DNA from 3 places in the Lysinibacillus sp. EB271-A1-10B genome. Region 1 is predicted to be linked to each of the others. Evidence: riboswitches for the same ligand, from Rfam matches in the RefSeq annotation. Region 1 holds a riboswitch; each other region holds the start of a gene.
The links. A riboswitch is a leader RNA that binds a small molecule or an ion and turns the genes downstream of it on or off. The one in region 1 is predicted to bind cobalamin.
Positions count from the first base shown of each region.

Region 2: it holds a riboswitch for cobalamin, as region 1 does, so the genes downstream of both, AC3WSK_RS13465 (ribonucleoside-diphosphate reductase subunit alpha) here and cobT (nicotinate-nucleotide--dimethylbenzimidazole phosphoribosyltransferase) in region 1, are expected to answer to the same signal.
Region 3: it holds a riboswitch for cobalamin, as region 1 does, so the genes downstream of both, AC3WSK_RS07865 (energy-coupling factor ABC transporter permease) here and cobT (nicotinate-nucleotide--dimethylbenzimidazole phosphoribosyltransferase) in region 1, are expected to answer to the same signal.

Region 1 covers NZ_JBYTDL010000001.1:81,784-84,940, forward strand. Annotated here, with positions in the region: gene AC3WSK_RS00445 (trimeric intracellular cation channel family protein) at 1-571, shown strand, start outside; gene cobT (nicotinate-nucleotide--dimethylbenzimidazole phosphoribosyltransferase) at 692-1,747, opposite strand; cobalamin riboswitch at 1,862-2,038, opposite strand; gene AC3WSK_RS00455 (DMT family transporter) at 2,213-3,085, opposite strand.
Region 2 covers NZ_JBYTDL010000009.1:43,649-46,805, reverse strand. Annotated here, with positions in the region: gene AC3WSK_RS13465 (ribonucleoside-diphosphate reductase subunit alpha) at 1-1,499, opposite strand, end outside; cobalamin riboswitch at 1,662-1,849, opposite strand; gene AC3WSK_RS13460 (hypothetical protein) at 1,960-2,643, opposite strand; gene AC3WSK_RS13455 (ECF transporter S component) at 2,640-3,134, opposite strand.
Region 3 covers NZ_JBYTDL010000004.1:105,165-108,321, reverse strand. Annotated here, with positions in the region: gene cbiQ (cobalt ECF transporter T component CbiQ) at 1-415, opposite strand, end outside; gene AC3WSK_RS07870 (energy-coupling factor ABC transporter substrate-binding protein) at 419-691, opposite strand; gene AC3WSK_RS07865 (energy-coupling factor ABC transporter permease) at 693-1,439, opposite strand; cobalamin riboswitch at 1,587-1,771, opposite strand; cobalamin riboswitch at 1,996-2,178, shown strand; gene AC3WSK_RS07860 ((2Fe-2S) ferredoxin domain-containing protein) at 2,318-2,689, shown strand; gene cobJ (precorrin-3B C(17)-methyltransferase) at 2,694-3,157, shown strand, end outside.

The sequences.
Region 1 (3,157 bases):
TGCCTTCGCTATTTCCGGGGCAATAATTGCAATGGAAGAAGAATATGATTTATTCGGTGTCTATATACTCGGTATCGTAACTGCTTTCGGTGGTGGAGCTATACGAAATCTATTGATAGGTTTACCTGTAACTACACTTTGGGGTCAAGATATGATGTTCCAAATTGCCATTGCAGCGATTACGCTATTCTTCTTATTTCCGCACCGTCTTATTCAGCATTGGCATCGCTGGGGCAATTTTACCGATGCTATCGGATTATCCGCATTTGCCATTCAAGGTGCTCTCTATGCTGTAAAGCTCGACATGCCTATTAGTGCAGTTATTGTAGCTGCTGTCTTAACAGGGTCAGGTGGTGGAATTGTTCGCGATTTATTAGCTAGACGACAACCATTAGTCCTCCGTGATGAAATTTATGGTGTTTGGGCAGCACTAGCCGGGCTTATTATCGGACTTCAACTTTTCTCAGGGGATATCTTTTTATATGTATTATTTGGTGTGATCACAGTATTAAGAATACTTTCATATACGAAGAAATGGCGGTTACCGTTGCGGAAGTTGAATCGAGCATAGCTATACCGTTGCATATTAACAAGCCCAAATATCAGATTTGGGCTTGTTTTGAATTTTTCTTATTTTCACAAACGCCGTGCATCCACAGCAGCGACAATAAGTACCTAAAGATTAATAAATCTACTTTTTCAACAGTAACATAGCTTCCTCTAATGTAGTCATGTTTTTCATCATAGAGCTTGCTGCATCCAAAATAGGAAAGGCTAAAGCTGCACCAGAGCCCTCTCCTAATCGCATATTCATTTGTAGCATTGGTTCAATTCCGAGCATTTCAGCAGCAATTTTTGCACCAGGTTCTTCAGAAGCATGAGAAGGAATAATATAGTCTTTTACGTTTGGCTCAAGTTCGTACGCAATTAGAGCAGCGATAGTAGAAATAAAGCCGTCAATAACAACAGGTTTGCGATGTGCAGCAGCAGCAAGTATTACCCCTGCCATCGCGCCAATTTCTAACCCTCCGACTTTTGCAAGAACATCAATAGCATCATGACGATTTGGTTTGTTTAATGCTATAGCTTTGTGGATGACTTCTACTTTATGTGCTATTCCTCCTGGTCCGACTCCTGCACCGAAGCCTGTCACTTCATTCGGATGACACTCGCGAAGAACCGATAATATAGCAGCACTAGGTGTTGTATTACCGATACCCATTTCACCTGTCCCGAGTACATTTATCCCTTTTTTGATTTCTTCCGTAGTTACTTCAATTCCTACTTCAATTGATTGAATGGCTTCTTCCTTTGACATAGCAGGACCCTTTGCCATATTATCCGTACCATATTTAATCTTTTTAATGATGACACCAGCATCATGTGGAATATCCTCTTTAACCCCAACGTCTACCGTAACAATTTTTGCATTCGTTATTTTCGCGACAGCACAGACACCTGTTCCTCCTCTTGGGAAATTTAGCGTTTGGAAGACCGTCACATTTTGTGGATTCGGCGTCACTCCTTCTTCACAGACACCATGATCCGCGGCACAGACAATAATTGCTTTATTATCAATTGCAGGATATAGTTCACCTGTAATACCGGATAGTTGCACAGCTAGAGTTTCCAGCTTCCCCAAACTACCAGGAGGCTTGCAAAGTGCATCTATGCGTTCTTTTGCCTGCCCCATCATTTTGTGGTCTGCACTTTGAATGTTTTGGATCGTTTGTTGTAATAATTGCATGAAAATTTCCCCTTTCTTATTTGCCCTTGTTACTCGAAGAATGATTTAGAGAAAAAAATAAAAAGCCTGTAGTTTATCCATAACAAATAAACTACAGACTTTTCCATCGTCTATATAATACGAAGCAGATAGGCAGGTCTCCTGGCTCAATTTCAACATTTCATAGAACCTTCCCAGAACGATGCTAGTGGCATTCTCTATGAAACTCCCTTTTACAGTGGTGGGACCGCTAAAGCTTTTCACTTTATTCCCTATTCTCCCGCAATGGGCACCTAATGCTTTTATGCAATTATTTTTAATTTACGTCAAAGTGTTTAATGTGTCAACATTTTAAATTTTCAAGCTTCATGGTTTTTTTAGTGAACGGATATGCTGGTCCCTTTTCTCTTTAATTATTTTTTATAGTATGTCATTAAGCAAAAATAGAAGCTCCCATGCATAAAGGCTTGGGAGCTTCCTGTTTGTTTATCGCTGTGAGATCAACTTTGTTTTGTCTAATTCACTCAGACATGTTGCACCGAGCAAAAGAATAGCGCCTATTATTTGTAGGGTCGTCATTTTTTCTCCAATAATTATCGCCGAAATCAGTAATGATGTTAGCGGATCAATATAGCTTAAAATAGCTATACTTTGCCCTTTTAAATGACGCATTCCGAAAAAGAACAGATAGAAGCCGATCCCAGCATGGACGATGCCCAATGCTATAAGTAAACTAATTGATTTTATATCGATTTGTATTACTTTGAACCCATTAGTCCCCACAAGATAAAGTGCGAGGAATAACGCTGCTAAAGCAAGCTGAATAATCGTATTATCGGGCTCTTTTAAGCCATGAATATACTTATTGGTGAATGTAACTATTGTATAGAAACAAGCTGCAATAAGCCCATAGATAATTCCGACATAATGTTCGCTCGTTTCGGTAGTTTGACTTTGGACAATAAAATACAGGCCTACTAGCGCAACACAAACATAAAAGATTTTCCGTGCAACTATTTTCTCTTTCAAAACGATTGGTGATAAACAAATTACTAGTACTGGAGCAAAATAGTAGCTTAGTGCCGCATTTGCGATGGTTGTTTCCTTGTACGCTTGGAAAAGAAAAATCCAATTGCCACATAAAGCAAAGCTCGAAAGTATCATTGGCCATTTATTTTGCAAAATAGTTGTTTTCGTAAATTTTTCTTTTTTATAAAGGAAAATCAACAGTAAAAAACAAGAGCCAATGAGACTCATCCAAAAGGCTATTTCACTTGAAGGCAACTTAATATATTTTGCAAAAACACCGACAGCGCCAAAAATAATCATCGATACAATAAAAGATGGTTTTCCGCTCATTTCTAATTCCTACTTTCTACATGTATATAGTCTCCGATATACAGTAGAATCTATTGAGAATTAGCAAGCTTT
Region 2 (3,157 bases), on a different contig from region 1:
GCAATAACATTATCTAACATACGTACTTGAACCGGGATTAATCGTTCTAAAACACCAGCCGGTACAGCTCTGCCTAGATTGATAGATGATAAGTTACATACAACGAAATCGCCAGGTTTGCGACGTGTTACGATGACATCATCTTCTAGAGTAATAGACTCGAACTCAGTCGCTGACATATTTTGGAAAATCTCTGTGCACAGGTTCGAACTATAAATCATTCCCTCATGCTTATTCGGATTCATACGATTTACTTCATCTCGATAGAACATAAACGGTACGCCAGTTTCAAGCTGCGAGCGCATAATACGCTTCATAATATCAATCGCTGGCACGACTTCACGACTTAATAATGGATTCGCAATACATTCTGCATATTTAGTACGGAAAGTGCCATCACCCTTTTTCTCATCGTAGAAATCCTCTAGTGAAAAGCCCATAACTTCTCGTACTTCATGTGGGTCAAATAAATGCCATTCTCCACGTTCTTCAACCGTTTCCATAAATAAATCCGGTAAGCATAGCCCTGTGAAAATATCATGGGCACGTAAACGCTCATCACCATTGTTTAAGCGTAAATCTAAAAACGTAAAGACGTCTTTATGCCAAACATCTAAATAAACAGCAATAGCTCCTTGTCGTTGACCTAGCTGATCGACTGAAACCGCCGTATTATTAAGCTGTTTAATCCATGGTAAAACACCACTAGATGCACCTTTAAAGCCTTTAATGGATGAGCCTCGGCTACGAATTTTGCCCATGTAAACACCAATACCACCACCGTATTTCGATAATGTAGCGACATCTGTATTTGTGTCATAAATACTTTGTAAACTATCATCTACTGTATCGATAAAGCAGCTAGATAGCTGGCCATGTGTTTTACCTGCATTCGATAATGTAGGTGTTGCCACAGTCATATATAAATTACTCATTGCCCAGTAAGATTCACGTACTTTTTCTAAACGATTTTCTGTTTCATCTTGCATAAGGGTCATCGCAATGACCATCCATCGTTCCTGTGGTAGCTCTACTGGTGTTTTTGTGTAATCACGGACTACATAGCGGTCCATTAATGTTTTTAAGCCAATATACGTAAACAATTCATCTCGACTTGATTCTAAATAGGAAGCGAGTTCTTGAAGATCCTGCTCACTATATTTTGTTGTTAAACTTTCATGATACAAACCAGCTTCTGTATAGCGTGCTAATTGTTCTGGGAAACCTTTATAAACATCTTGCACTGAAACGCCACGGCGCATTGCAAATTGATCATACAGTTTTTCTAAATAAATTTGAGCTGCGACAAATGTCCAGTATGGCTCCTCTTCATCAATCAGGCTAAGCGTTTGTAAAATCATCGCATCCGCCCATGCTTCAAATGTTGCATTGTCGTTTTTTCGTAGCCATCGATCCGATAATCTTACAAAACTTTCGATTTCTTCCTCCGTATAACTTTTCTTGAGCTTAGCAATTTGCTGTTCGATTTGAATTGTCATGTATACATTCTCTCCCTTTCTTTCTCCACCAACACAAAAAGCGATCACGCAACATTTATCGGTTACGTGATCGCAGTAAAATCGGAAATGGAAATGAAGGACATGCACACTAAGAAGTGGACAAATCTCTCGCCTCCACTTCTCAATCCCCGAAGAATGTGTTGCTGTCTTGAACAAATCGGCAGGTCTCCTGGCTCATGCTTCCTCCAAATGATGGCCTTCCCGTTCTTTACAGTGGCCTATTCATCATTTGTCAGCACTTACAGTTGCGGGGACAGCTTCGGCCTAAGATGACTCTTTTCCGAATTCCCTTTTAAACCATATTTGGTACCGCTCGTCCAAAATACTATATATTGTGTTTTAACTCCTAAACAAATCTAACATATAGTGTTTATAGTTGCAATAGGCGTTTTGCCCCTTGAATTTTTTTAAGTGTTACTTTTTCTCGAAGCAAGCCCGATTACAATGCAGTTTTACGTAGTTTTTCAAAATTTCTAGGAAAATATTTTTGTACTTGCTGCTCTTTTTCTGGATCAATTCCTAGCAAAACTACTGCACATGGACCAGCCGATTTCTCAACATCTAATGAATTTTTGACCTGTTGCTCGCCAAAAAGTCGGGTAAATTCTGCTTGTAGACCTTTTGATCCAACTGGCCATACTTGCTGCACGATTCCCTCTTTCCACGCTTGAAAAATAGGGTCCAGCTGTGCGACATCTTCAGGCTGTGCAAGGATTTCATTGCCTACAAGCGGCAGACCATATGTGTACCAACTTAGCTGCTCATGCTTTGTAGCTGTCCGTTTCTGCTGCTCCCCAAGCATCGTTATTGACAAACCTGATTGTAAAGTTGGCATATTGGTCTCTGAACTACCGTCTATTTGCGGACAAAAAAGACCAGCCTCATCAAAAACCTGCTGAATGCCTGCAACATAACGAGACCATGCAGCATCCCCTGAAAAATTAGCAAGTAAAATATGCCTTGGTAAAGCATTTGCAGCAAGCTGCTCTAAAAATGTAACACGTGCAGTAAAATATGCCGTAAGCTGATCTGGAGCAGAGACAACATCTTGTAGCTTTTCGCCAATTGCAGCGGAATTATCGGTTGTCGCAATGAGCTCGCCTATTTTTATTGCATTTCTCAATGTACTCGACCTTCCTTACGCACAAATACCTTCGACAGAACTGGCATCGCCACCGCAACGATCACTAGATTAACAAGTGTTGCCAATGGAAGACTAGTCAATGACGTCCAATAAAATGCCGGACTAATAATAAAGTAAAATGGTATAGGTGCCACGACACCATTTAAAATAAGTGCCACAGGCCATTTCCAGAAATGCATTCCTTTTTTATGCATAACCCCAAAGATCCATACAACGATAAACATTTCCACAGCGATAATTATATGTAGTGGTCCAAAAGGGAAGCCAGTAGTTAAGGCTGAAATAAAATGCCCAATGACTCCTGCAGCACCAGCTAATACTGGCGATAAAAATACAACGCTCAAAAATGCCGGTGCAGAGTCAAGCGCAGCAGTTGTAATAAATGTTGGAATTTTAATGACTGCACCTACTGCACAAATTGCCGCTACCATGGCAGTGAGCGTTAATTTCATTAATTTTTGTCGATCCATCCCATTTCCTCTTTCCGTGAAAT
Region 3 (3,157 bases), on a different contig from region 1:
CTGATGTCGTAAGAATTAAAAAATACAAACAGCTTATACTGCCAAGGACGATGAAAAAAAGCTGTTGCGCTGTCACTAAGCTCGTACTGCCAACAAATATTGTCCAATGATGAAAAGAAAATGACCAAATAGTTGGAGGTAGTGTGCTTGTTGCTGGCGCTATAGAAATTAAAATGGATGCTAGACTCGAAAGTAAAAAAAATCCGGGTAGCAATAGTAATTTTGCGTAATATTTAGCTGGGATTTTTGCACCTAAAATGATAAAATCACTCATCACAATAAATGTAATGAGTGAAATTCGTTCATCTCTCATGATAAGCGACAATAAAAGCAATCCTAGGGATAACGTCATTTTTTCCAGCGGATGAACAGACGCTAGTTTATTCATATAAGCATACTTATCAATGAGTAACATCACTTATCCCTCTTTATGTTTACCACGCATTAAGCCGATGAAATAGCCAATAAATCCGGCTCCAATAGCAGCTTGTAGTGCGAATAATAAGCTTTCTATTTCACCACTTGGTGGCTCCCATAAGCTTTCAAACCAAGGCTCGTAGTTAGCATCTATTTCACCAATTGCTGCCTCCGCTTCACCATCAGCACCTTCAAAATCTGCGCCTTTTTGAATGAAGAGGGGAATGATTGCTAACAACACAACAATTGCTAAGAGCAGTAAATTTTTTTTCATGTTAGTGAGCCTCCTTTGCCGAGAAAACGCGTAAAGCTTTTAATTCACTCACATTGTATTTTTTCAAGAAATTCATAACGATCACTGTTAAAATGCCTTCACTAACAGCAAGAGGAATTTGCGTGAACGCAAAAATACTAGCAAACTTTGTGAATGAAGTCATAAAGCCTCCGACCTCAGAAGGGAAGGCAAGCGCTAATTGTACAGAAGTGACAATATATGTACCTAAGTCACCAAGCATTGCTGCTAAAAAGACGGCTACTGAAAATGATAATCCCATTTTTTGAGAACCCTTAAAAACATAATAAGCAATAATAGGACCAGCAATTGCCATAGAAAAGGCATTAGCACCTAAAGTTGTCAGCCCACCATGTGCTAAAAGTAAAGATTGGAATAATAATACGATTGTTCCGATAACGCTCATCGCTAATGGTCCAAAAAGAACTGTCCCAAGACCAACCCCTGTCGGATGTGAACAACTACCTGTTACAGAAGGGATTTTTAAAGCTGATAGTACAAAGGCAAAGGCACCAGATAGGCCTAAAATCATTTTTATTTCAGGATTTTCATCAATAGTTTTACGAATAGAACGTAATCCTAAAATAATAAATGGAATCGATAAGACCCACCAAAAAATCGCCCATTCAATTGGCAAAAAGCCCTCCATAATGTGCATCGCAAATGCACGGTCTGGTACGAATAAAAATGCCAATAAGAAATAACTAAGCTTCCAACCTGAGAATTTCAAAAATTTCTCCTCCTCACATTAAAATAGTTCGAATAGTATGCGATACGAAATCAAAAAAGCACTTCTCCAATTGTGGAAAAGTGCATAGCTAAAAATGCAAATAAAATTCTAATTTGCTCAGCCGCACACCTATCCTCGTAGGTTCAAACGATCACATATTTTTCGGCAGGTCTCCTGGCTTTAGTTCAACGTTTTATAGGCCTTCCCATCCTTTGGACAGTGACATTATCTATAAAACTCCCTAGTACAGTGGCGGGACCGCGCCGGACTTAAACCGGCTTCCCTTTTAAGCGAAATGATGAACAATTCGCACCGAAAAAAGATGAAGTTGTGATTTCACGACAAAGTGTAACATGAATTTCCATATATATGCTATACTTTTTAAGAAAAAATTTTTAATTGAGTGTCTATGTCGAAAATTCGGATAAATAGAAAAGGAATGTCATATTTTTCATTAAAAAATTACTGAAAATGTCACAAATTTAGAAAGAAATATTGAAATTTTAAAAAAATAAGCTATGATAGAAACAGTTTTTAATTTTACAAAAAAATAAATTCATATAAAACATCCATAAGTGCTTGAATATTTTCAAGATAATAGGGAAATCGGTGAGAATCCGATACAGCCCCCGCTACTGTAATAGCTGATGAAATCGCGGATGCCACTAGTGAGAACTAGGAAGGCGCGAAAGTAAAAGGAAGCTTAAGTCAGGAAACCTGCTTATGTGATAATGCATGCAAACTTTTCGGAGGGAGAAGTTGAAGCGAGAGCGAGTACCTGTATATATTCGTTTTTATTTGGCTTCTACTAAACCTTTACTCTTCGTCTAGAGTAAAGGTTTTTCTTTTTCCTAAAAGTAAATGAGGGGAGAAAAACTATGACAACTTGGAATTTAGAAGGGATGAAAACACATCTTTTTATATGCAATGGTAGTAGCTGTATGAAAAAAGATGCTGAGGACATTACTCAGGCAATTCGTGATGAAATACAGGTACTGGAACTTGATAAGGAAATACATACGACAAGGACTCGCTGTAATGGTAGGTGTAAAGATGCTTGTGTTGTCATTGCTTATCCTCAAGGGAATTGGTACCGCGTGCCGACAACAGAGCATGCGAAGGCACTCGTACAAGATTTAAATCATGAATCTTTACATAATGAGCATGTCTTTACTTTACGTGAAGGATCTTTACAGCGTACAGCACAAACAACAGCCATTAAAGGTATTGAAAAGGTGAAAGAGGGGTAGCAAAATGGCGCAAAAAGGTAAGATTTTCGTAGTTGGCTTTGGCCCTGGAGACTTTAAACATATTACGACTCGTGCTGTAGAGGCACTACAACAAAGTCATATGATTATTGGTTATAAAACCTATGTTGAGCTTATTCAAGATTTAGTTAGTGCAAAGTCGATTATTAGTACTGGTATGACAGAGGAAGTTTCACGTGCACAGGAAGCTGTACGTCAAGCAGAGGCTGGAAGTATCGTATCGGTTATTTCTAGTGGTGATGCCGGTGTTTATGGGATGGCAGGATTAGTGTATGAAGTATTAATCGAGCTAGGCTGGACGGAAGCCACTGGTATCGAAGTAGAAATTGTTCCAGGTATTTCTGCTATTAATTCGTGTGCAAGTTTACTAGGTGCTCCTATTATGCACGACGCTTGTACTATTAGTTTGAGTGACCACTTAACACCTTGGAATTTAATTGCTAAGCGGGT